DNA from 2 places in the Rheinheimera sp. MMS21-TC3 genome. Region 2 is predicted to be linked to the other one. Evidence: riboswitches for the same ligand, from Rfam matches in the RefSeq annotation. Region 2 holds a riboswitch; the other holds the start of a gene.
What was found. A riboswitch is a leader RNA that binds a small molecule or an ion and turns the genes downstream of it on or off. The one in region 2 is predicted to bind thiamine pyrophosphate.

Region 1 (4,437 bases), 980 kb from region 2:
CCGATTTTTATAACTTAACTCAACGCAGTGATGTAATATTCAAAACAATAGATGAAGTTGCTTTACAGCGCACTATAGGTTTAGCGTACAGACGTAGCAACGGCAGTCAGCCGATAAAAATATTAAGCCAGTTATGCCAGCAAACAGCCAATAAGCATTAGTTCATCATGACTAATTTACTCACTACCGTACGTAAATAATGTAGTAACTGCTACAATAGCCAATATAATTTATTGTTTTAACTATACTAATTGGTCTGCTATCGCTATGACAACTGAAGCAAGCTTATACTTTTATGACTATGAAACTTGGGGGGCTGATCCTAAACGTGACCGGCCAGCCCAGTTTGCCGGGATCCGGACGGATTTAGATTTAAATATTATTGCTGAGCCAGATAACTGGTATTGCCAGTTGGCAAATGATTATTTGCCTCACCCTGAAGCGGCTTTAATTACCGGTTTAACCCCACAACTATGTAATAAAAAAGGCCTAGCTGAAACTGAATTTATGGCTAAAATTCTCCAGCGTTTTAGCCAAGCTAATACCTGTGTTTTAGGTTACAACAGTTTACGATTTGACGATGAAGTCACCCGGCATAGTTTATTTCGTAACTTTTACGAGCCTTATGGCCGCGAATGGCAAAATGGTAATAGCCGCTGGGATATCATAGATATGGTGCGAGCTTGTTATGCTTTACGCCCTGAAGGTATCAATTGGCCACTTCGCGAAGACGGCAGTCCCAGCTTTAAATTAGAGCTATTAAGTAAAGCCAATGGCTTAGAGCACGAACAAGCGCATGATGCTTTATCTGATGTTTATGCCACTATTGCTATAGCCAAATTAATTAAACAAAAACAACCTAAACTCTATGATTACTTGTTTAATTTACGTAAAAAAGCAGCGACTTCAGCCTTAATTGACGTCGCCGGCATGACGCCTTTAGTCCATGTATCGTCAAAATTTCCGGCGATGCAAGGTTGTGTCAGTTGGATAGTGCCACTGGCTTATCACCCCAGCAATAAAAATGCAGTTATTTGTTATAATTTACAAGCTGATCCTAGCCCATTATTAGCTGATGACATTGCAACCTTACAACAGAAGCTATACACCAAAACCATTGATTTAGCCGAAGGTGAGCAGCGTTTGGGCTTAAAGCTTATTCACCTAAATAAATGCCCGGTACTCTCACCGGCTAAAACCCTAAGTGAATCAAGAGCCGCAGAGTTAGGTATAAATCGCAGCCAATGCTTACAACATTTAGACTGGTTAAAAAAACATCCAGAAGTGCAAAGTAAAGCCTTGCAAGTCTACCAACAGCTTGATGACTACCCAGTAGAAAGCAATCCAGATTATCAATTATATAGCGGTTTTATCAGCAATAGTGATAAAGAAAAGATGCAGCACTTACATCAGTTAACCCCAGAGCAACTTGCTGTTTCTGCGCCGGTTTTTAGTGATGACAGATTAAATAAACTGATTTTTTTGTACCGAGCTCGAAACTATCCAGCAAGCCTAACAGACAGTGAGCAACAACAGTGGCAACAATACCGTACTGATAAAATAATGCACGGGGTCGATCAGCCTAATTTAACAATGGAAGAGTTTAGCCTAGCACTAGAAAATGCAGCCCATAGCCATGCTGATGACGAACAAAAAATGAAAATTCTAAAAGCCTTATATTTATATGTAGAAAATTTATAGTAGTTTTTTAGATAAATACACCGACAAAAGCCGGTGTATTTGTCTTACTCTTTATCTGCTATTTTTCTTAAATTTTCATGGATCTTAAAAAGAACAATTAACATCTCACACCAAATTCTAACACCTATACTACCTAAAACTAAAATGCCTACGCCTGAAACAAAACTACCGTATTGAGTAAACATAGCTCCTAATCCACTTATTAAAACCGCAAGCAATAACAGCCAATAAACAAAGGTAATAATCTTGGGTGTAAGCATTGAATCAAAAAAAAACAATTCTCTCATAAATTCCTCTTATAATTATATGTTACAGAAGTATCTGTAACTAACACACTATGTCACTCACAACCAATCAGCAACTCCGATGAGTTAACTTATTAACATACTTAAAGCACAACCATTGCTTTTGCGTAACGAATAGCTATAATTCGGCACTACTTGTCGGAGTGCCTAGCTAATTAATGCGGGCTGAGACCGTGAAAACGGGATCCGTTGAACCTGATCAGGCTAATACCTGCGAAGGGAAACAAGGGGAAAACAGTATTTATCACAGCACCGATCCACTTTGTGGAAGCGTGTCTGCACTATCCTGCCCCACTCCGGACAAGCAACTTCAACTTGTATATCGGAGCTTGCTATGTCTAAAACTCAAATTTCTAATCGTGAACTACGTGCCCATGCTAGGGCTTACATTAATACCTTACGCGGCGAAACCTTTCCTGGTTCCACTCGGCGTTATTTAACCTGCCAAGATAGCCAAGTTAAAGTACCAGTAAGAGATATCCACCTTACACCAACTAAGAAAGCCGACGGCACCGAATTCATTAATCCTAGCTTATCTGTTTATGACACCTCAGGCCCATATGGTGATCCGGATCAACCTTTAGATATTTTAAAAGGCTTACCTAAACTACGCCAAGAATGGATTGAGCAACGCCAAGATACAGAAATATCACCACTGCCAGCTTATACCGAAATAAGCTTAGATGAACAAATTACAGAATTCACCCATAAACCAAGACGGGCTATCAACGGTAAAGCCGTTACCCAACTGCATTATGCTCGTGCGGGTATTATTACCCCTGAAATGCATTATATTGCTCTGCGTGAAAATATGCAGGTTGAACAAGCTGACAACCTAAGCAATCAAGGCAAAATGCATGCAGGTGAAAACTTTATCGGCGCTATGCCAAAACAAATTACCGCAGAGTTTGTTCGCCAAGAAGTTGCCGCTGGCCGCGCTATTATCCCTTTAAATATTAATCACCCAGAAGCGGAGCCAATGATTATTGGCCGTAACTTTAAGGTTAAAGTGAATGCGAATATTGGCAATTCTGCCGTCACTTCAAGTATAGAAGAAGAAGTCGAAAAGTTAGTCTGGGCTACTCGTTGGGGTGCTGATACTGTAATGGATTTATCTACAGGTAGACGTATTCATCAAACTCGTGATTGGATATTAAGAAACAGCCCTGTACCAATTGGCACTGTGCCAATTTATCAAGCCTTAGAAAAAGTTAAAGGCGATGTTGAAAAGTTAAATTGGCAAGTTTTTTATGACACCCTACTAGAGCAAGCTGAGCAAGGTGTCGATTACTTCACTATTCATGCTGGCGTATTAAAGGACTTTATCCCGCTAACAGCTAAACGTGTAACTGGTATCGTCTCTCGTGGCGGCGCCATTATGGCGCAGTGGTGTAATATATTTGAACAAGAAAACTTCTTATACCAACATTTTGAACAAATATGTCAGCTATGTGCAGCTTATGATATTTCACTTTCTTTAGGTGACGGCTTGCGCCCTGGTAGCATTGCAGACGCCAATGATGAAGCCCAATTTGCAGAATTACGCACCTTAGGCGAATTAACAAAAATTGCTTGGCGTTATGACGTGCAAGTGATGATTGAAGGCCCAGGCCATGTACCAATGCAGTTAATTCAAGAAAACATGACCGAGCAACTTAAACATTGCCATGAAGCCCCTTTTTATACCTTAGGTCCTTTAACCACAGATATCGCCCCTGGTTATGATCATATTACCTCGGGTATAGGTGCTGCAATGATTGGTTGGTTCGGCTGTGCCATGCTGTGTTATGTCACGCCGAAAGAACACTTAGGTTTGCCGAATAAAGAAGATGTTAAACAAGGCCTCATAGCCTATAAAATTGCTGCCCATGCTGCTGACTTAGCAAAAGGTCACCCAGCAGCACAACTGCGAGATAATGCATTATCTAAAGCTAGATACGAATTTCGTTGGCAAGACCAATACAATTTATCACTTGACCCTTTTACCGCTAAAGCCTATCACGATGAGACTTTAGGCCATGAGGGCTCAGACAACGAACAGTTTTGCTCAATGTGTGGGCCCAAATTCTGTTCAATGCGGATAAATCAACAAATAAAGCATCAGGAAGATTAAATAGATGCTGGATAATACTAACGCGGTGGCTAGCACCGAGATTAACACAGGACCAGAGCCGTCATCAACTGAGTCTATCATCGTTGAGTCAACGATAGCTAAGCCTATAGTCTGGACCCTAGCTGGCTCAGACTCAGGAGGTGGCGCTGGTATTCAGGCAGATTTGCATACATTCAAAGCGCTAGACTGTCACGGCTGTAGTGTTATTAGCTGCATTACGGCTCAGAATAGCCTAGGTATAACTGGCTATACTAATGTCAGCTTAGCGTTATTTATCAGCCAGTTAGATTGTTTAATCGCCGACATGCCACCCAAGGT
Region 2 (4,437 bases):
CGCGGATCATTACCAAAGTAAAAACCACGCACGCCAATATCTTTATCTAGCGCATTACGGCTCCACAGCGCAATATTCCAGTGCGGTAATTGATAACTTAGACGTAAATTAACTAACTCATAGCGAGAAGAGCGCGCATTATGGCCATCAGAATAGAAGAAGCTATCTTTGCCTTGCAGACTAATATTAAAAGTCAGTGGTTCAGAAATATACCAATCTGCTGCGACACTATATTGGAAGCGCGGTGACTGTGCTTGTTCGCGGCCGGTGAATAAATCACCCGCTAAAGTTGTGTAATCTCCTAACTTAGTTTTTAACCAACTTGCGCTAACAAAAAGCGCCAGCTGTGGATGCAGTTGCAGCCGGTTTTCTACTTCAATACCGTAGTTACGACCACTACCGGCATTATCAATAAAACCAGCGAATTGCGGGCCACTGTCTGGGTTTAACCAGCCTTTAACCTGCATATCTTTACGCCACATGTAAAATGCCGCCACCCGAGCAATAATGCTTTGATCCAGCGCACTGCCTTTAACACCAAATTCTGCGTTATATAAGGTTTCAGGCGCAAAACTCGCCTTGCTGTTTAATTCAGGTAAATTGCCGCCACTAGCTTTAGCTAAGGCATCACCATTTACACCGCCTACTTTATAGCCCCGTGATGCTAATAAATAAATTAAGGCTTGTTGGTTTACCTGATAATTAAAGCTGACTTTAGCGCCCCACATAGTATCGTGATTACGAATATCATTACCGCTAGTATCAGCATAAGCATCGTCATAACGCTCTACCCGTAGGCCTGAAATAACACTCCACTCATCATTTAATGGTGTAGTTATTTCGCCGTAAGTAGCCATGTTTTTACGCTTTAATTGATTTGAAAATTGTGCGGGTTGCCATAAGTCCCAATCCCACGACTGGCGAGTTAAGCGAAAGTTTTTATTAGTAGCATAAATGCCAAATACCCAATCACTATTACCTAACTTGCCTGCTGGCGTTGACACTAAACGATAGTCGGCACTTACTTGTTCACGATCACGTAAATATCTATCTGTAGTTGCATATTCGTCTGGATGAATCCCTTCGTAGCTCCAATCTTCATCAAAACCATAATCACTATCCGAGTTTAACCAGCTGACTTGACCAGAAGCGGTAAAGTATTTAACGCCAGTATATTCAGCTTGTAATGCTAAGGCTTTGCTACGAATAATATCTTGGCCTGGATTATCAGATAAAGTAGTGCGGTTTTGATCCAAAGAGAAAGCGTCGAAGCCATTATCTTGATCAACAAAATGACTGACTAATTGCAACATTAAGTGCTCAGTTGCTTGCATACGCAATTTAAAGCGACCGGTAAATTCATCAATATTGTTGGTATCTTTACGATTTAAATAGGCATTTTCCATAAAGCCATCAGACGACTGCTGCTCTAACGAAACACTATAACCTAGCTGATTATTAATGGCGTTACTGTAAAAACCAGCAACTTGGTAGCTATTATAATCAGCTAAAGTAGCACTAAACTTACCTTCAGCTATGTCTGATGGCCCTTTCGTTGTTAAGTTAAGCATACCCGCTAAGGCATTTGCGCCAAATCGCGTTGCTTCAGGGCCACGAAATAGTTCTAATTGCGCTAAATCATGAATACCACTAATACCCATACCTGAATAATCAATACCGTCTATTAAAATGCCCACAGATGGATTAATGGTATCAACATATTCACTGCGCTCACCCACACCTCGTACTTGTAAGTAACGTCCCCGTGATGCGCCAGCGGTAAAGTTAATATTGGCAAATTGATGTAGTAAATCATCTAAGTGTTGAGCAGAAGTGCGCTTAGCATCTTCATCGCTAAGTACAGCAACGCTGCCAGAGATTTGTTGTACTGAATGACGTCTAAAGTCACCTTGTACTTCAATTCTTTCCAACGTCGTTGCGGTATCAGAATGAGTTTCATCAGCAATGGATATTGCAGGAATAGCCATTATCAGGGTGATTAAACTAGGTATTAAGCGCATATTTTGTATAGATCTCCGTTATTAGAGAGAGATCATACCGGCATGAGGAGTCAGCACCATCCCTCCGCCGGTATGATCCGGATCAGGTTCTTAGGGTTCGCCTCTTGGCATCTCAGCAATTGCACCCCTTGGTTGCGCGGCAAGTGTATAGCTTTTTACTAGCCGCTGCAATATTAGCCTTGCACTGACAGGAATTTTTACAAAATAAAAAGCCGATTATTTTTTAACAATTAAAACAATAACTTAAAGACTGATTTAATTATTGCTTATTATGGCGCGAAATAATAACTATATGGAGTAAAAATGCTAAAAAAGACTCTTGCAACTGGCTTGATTGCTCTTTCTCTATCTGCCCCTGCTTTTAGCAGTGCTATTATTAATGACAATACTTTAGCCGCTAACGATGATGGTTCAACAGGACCAGTTTCTATAGGGTTTAGTGTAGACTTTTTTGGTTTAGTATTTAATGATTTATTTGTCAACAATAACGGCAACATTACTTTTGACTCCACGCTTTCTGCATATACCCCTTTTGACTTAACATCAACTGGCCAGCAAAATATTGCTCCATTCTTTGCTGACGTTGATACCCGAAACAATCGCAGTGAAGTCACTTATGGCACTGGCACTTTTAGTGGTTTTAATGCTTTTGGCGTCAACTGGGTGAACGTAGACTATTTTGCTAGCAACCAAGATCACACTAACTTTAATAGTTTCCAATTAATTTTAGTAGAAAGAAGTGACTTTGCTGTCGGTGATTTCGACATAGTTTTTAACTATGACAATATTCTGTGGGAAGCAGGTACCGCTAATGATTCAGATGAAAATGGCTTAGGCGGATTTTCTGCTCGTGCAGGCTTTTCAAATGGTACAGGCGCAGCTGGTACCCAGTTTGAGATGCAAGGCTCAGCAATCAATGGCGCTTTTTTAAATGGTGGCCCTAACGCCTTAATTAGCAACCGTTATAACAGTACCGTTGATGGCCGTTATATCTTTAGCGTCCGTAATGGTAACGTTATTACTGACCCAGAGCCAAACCCAGTTCCAGAATCGGGCACCTTAATTTTAATGGTTACAGGCTTAATGCTTGTTAGTAGCAGAAAGTTTCTGAAAAAGAAATAAAAGTATTAGCAGTTTAGATATTGTTTTGAAGTGTAAAGCTAAAGCATGCTACTTTATTACAACTGCCGCGCTGTCCTAGCGCGGCAGTTGTTTACATTAAAACTGATGACTTACACCAACAGCAAGATAATTAGTATCTTCAGTCAGGTCAAAATCAAAACTTGAATACCATGCATAAACCTTGGTATTTTTTCCCAGTTTATAATCCACTCCCAAGCTAGCACCATTGTCATCTTCCATAACTTGATACTGGGTTTTAAAAGTAAAGTTTTGCCAAGGGTAAGCTAAGCCTACTAAGTAGCCATCTTTCTCCACTTTAGTGGCTACTTCTTCTTGGTGTTGATACATTGTATTGACAATAAAATCAGCCACCTTAAATTGCACGGTAGCCCGTACTACATCGTAGCCTTTTACTTCACTATCAAAGGCCAGTGCTGTATAAAAGTTACGTTGTTTTAACGCTGCATCGCCATAATGCACTCCGACAGAATAAGCATCATCTGCATCCTTGGCATCAGCAATAATATAAGTTAGTTGCGCGCCAAAACCTGAAAAATTAGGAGTTAAATAACTAATTGAATCGTTAGCTCGGTTTTCACCTTGCCATAAATGTTTAACGTCTGCTTCATAGTCATTAAACAGATCGGTCTTTCCTTGCGACACTTTAAGTGCAGTATCGTGTCTACCTAGTCGCACTTCACCAAAATTACCTTTAATGCCTACATACTGATTACGTGATTTAATATTTTTTTCATTGCTCTCATCTGAGACATCAACTTGCCATTCCAGCTTATATACTAGGCTTAAACCATTGTCTAAAGCATAATCTCCCTTAACACCAAACCGTGAAGAATTACTTTTTAATTCAGTAAAGCGGCCCTCGCCTTCATCACTAGATTGCAAGGATACATCCACCTTACCGTAAAGCTGTACTGGTTCGGCTTGGCTAAACCCACTATATGTAGCTATTGCAAAAACACTAGCAATACAAGTCGCTAAGCTTTTAGTTGTTGTCATATAATATTACCTATATTGGTCATAATAAGTGCGCTAAACATTCTGACTAGCTGCATTTCATCAAACATTGAGTGGGTATTTTATAAATATTATATGACACTTGTATGACAATAAACGCTGAAATCTAAATAAGTACCCCTAAAAATTTGCTCACGAATAGTAAATTATCAAGCAGACAAATATGACTTTAGCTCAGTGCTACTTTACACTAGTTCGTATCACTGCTTTTTTACGGTCTGTTATGCTAAATCTGTCACCACGTCAATTATTACTGCTT

Region 1: it holds a riboswitch for thiamine pyrophosphate, as region 2 does, so the genes downstream of both, thiC (phosphomethylpyrimidine synthase ThiC) here and RDV63_RS03060 (TonB-dependent receptor) in region 2, are expected to answer to the same signal.

What each region holds. Positions count from the first base shown of each region.
Region 1 covers NZ_CP135084.1:1,558,335-1,562,771, reverse strand. Annotated here, with positions in the region: gene RDV63_RS07705 (LysR family transcriptional regulator) at 1-161, shown strand, start outside; gene sbcB (exodeoxyribonuclease I) at 268-1,701, shown strand; gene RDV63_RS07695 (DUF4282 domain-containing protein) at 1,746-1,988, opposite strand; TPP riboswitch at 2,136-2,246, shown strand; gene thiC (phosphomethylpyrimidine synthase ThiC) at 2,341-4,119, shown strand; gene thiE (thiamine phosphate synthase) at 4,124-4,437, shown strand, end outside.
Region 2 covers NZ_CP135084.1:579,376-583,812, reverse strand. Annotated here, with positions in the region: gene RDV63_RS03060 (TonB-dependent receptor) at 1-2,021, opposite strand, end outside; TPP riboswitch at 2,064-2,160, opposite strand; gene RDV63_RS03055 (nidogen-like domain-containing protein) at 2,325-3,143, shown strand; gene RDV63_RS03050 (porin) at 3,240-4,160, opposite strand; gene RDV63_RS03045 (cation diffusion facilitator family transporter) at 4,402-4,437, shown strand, end outside.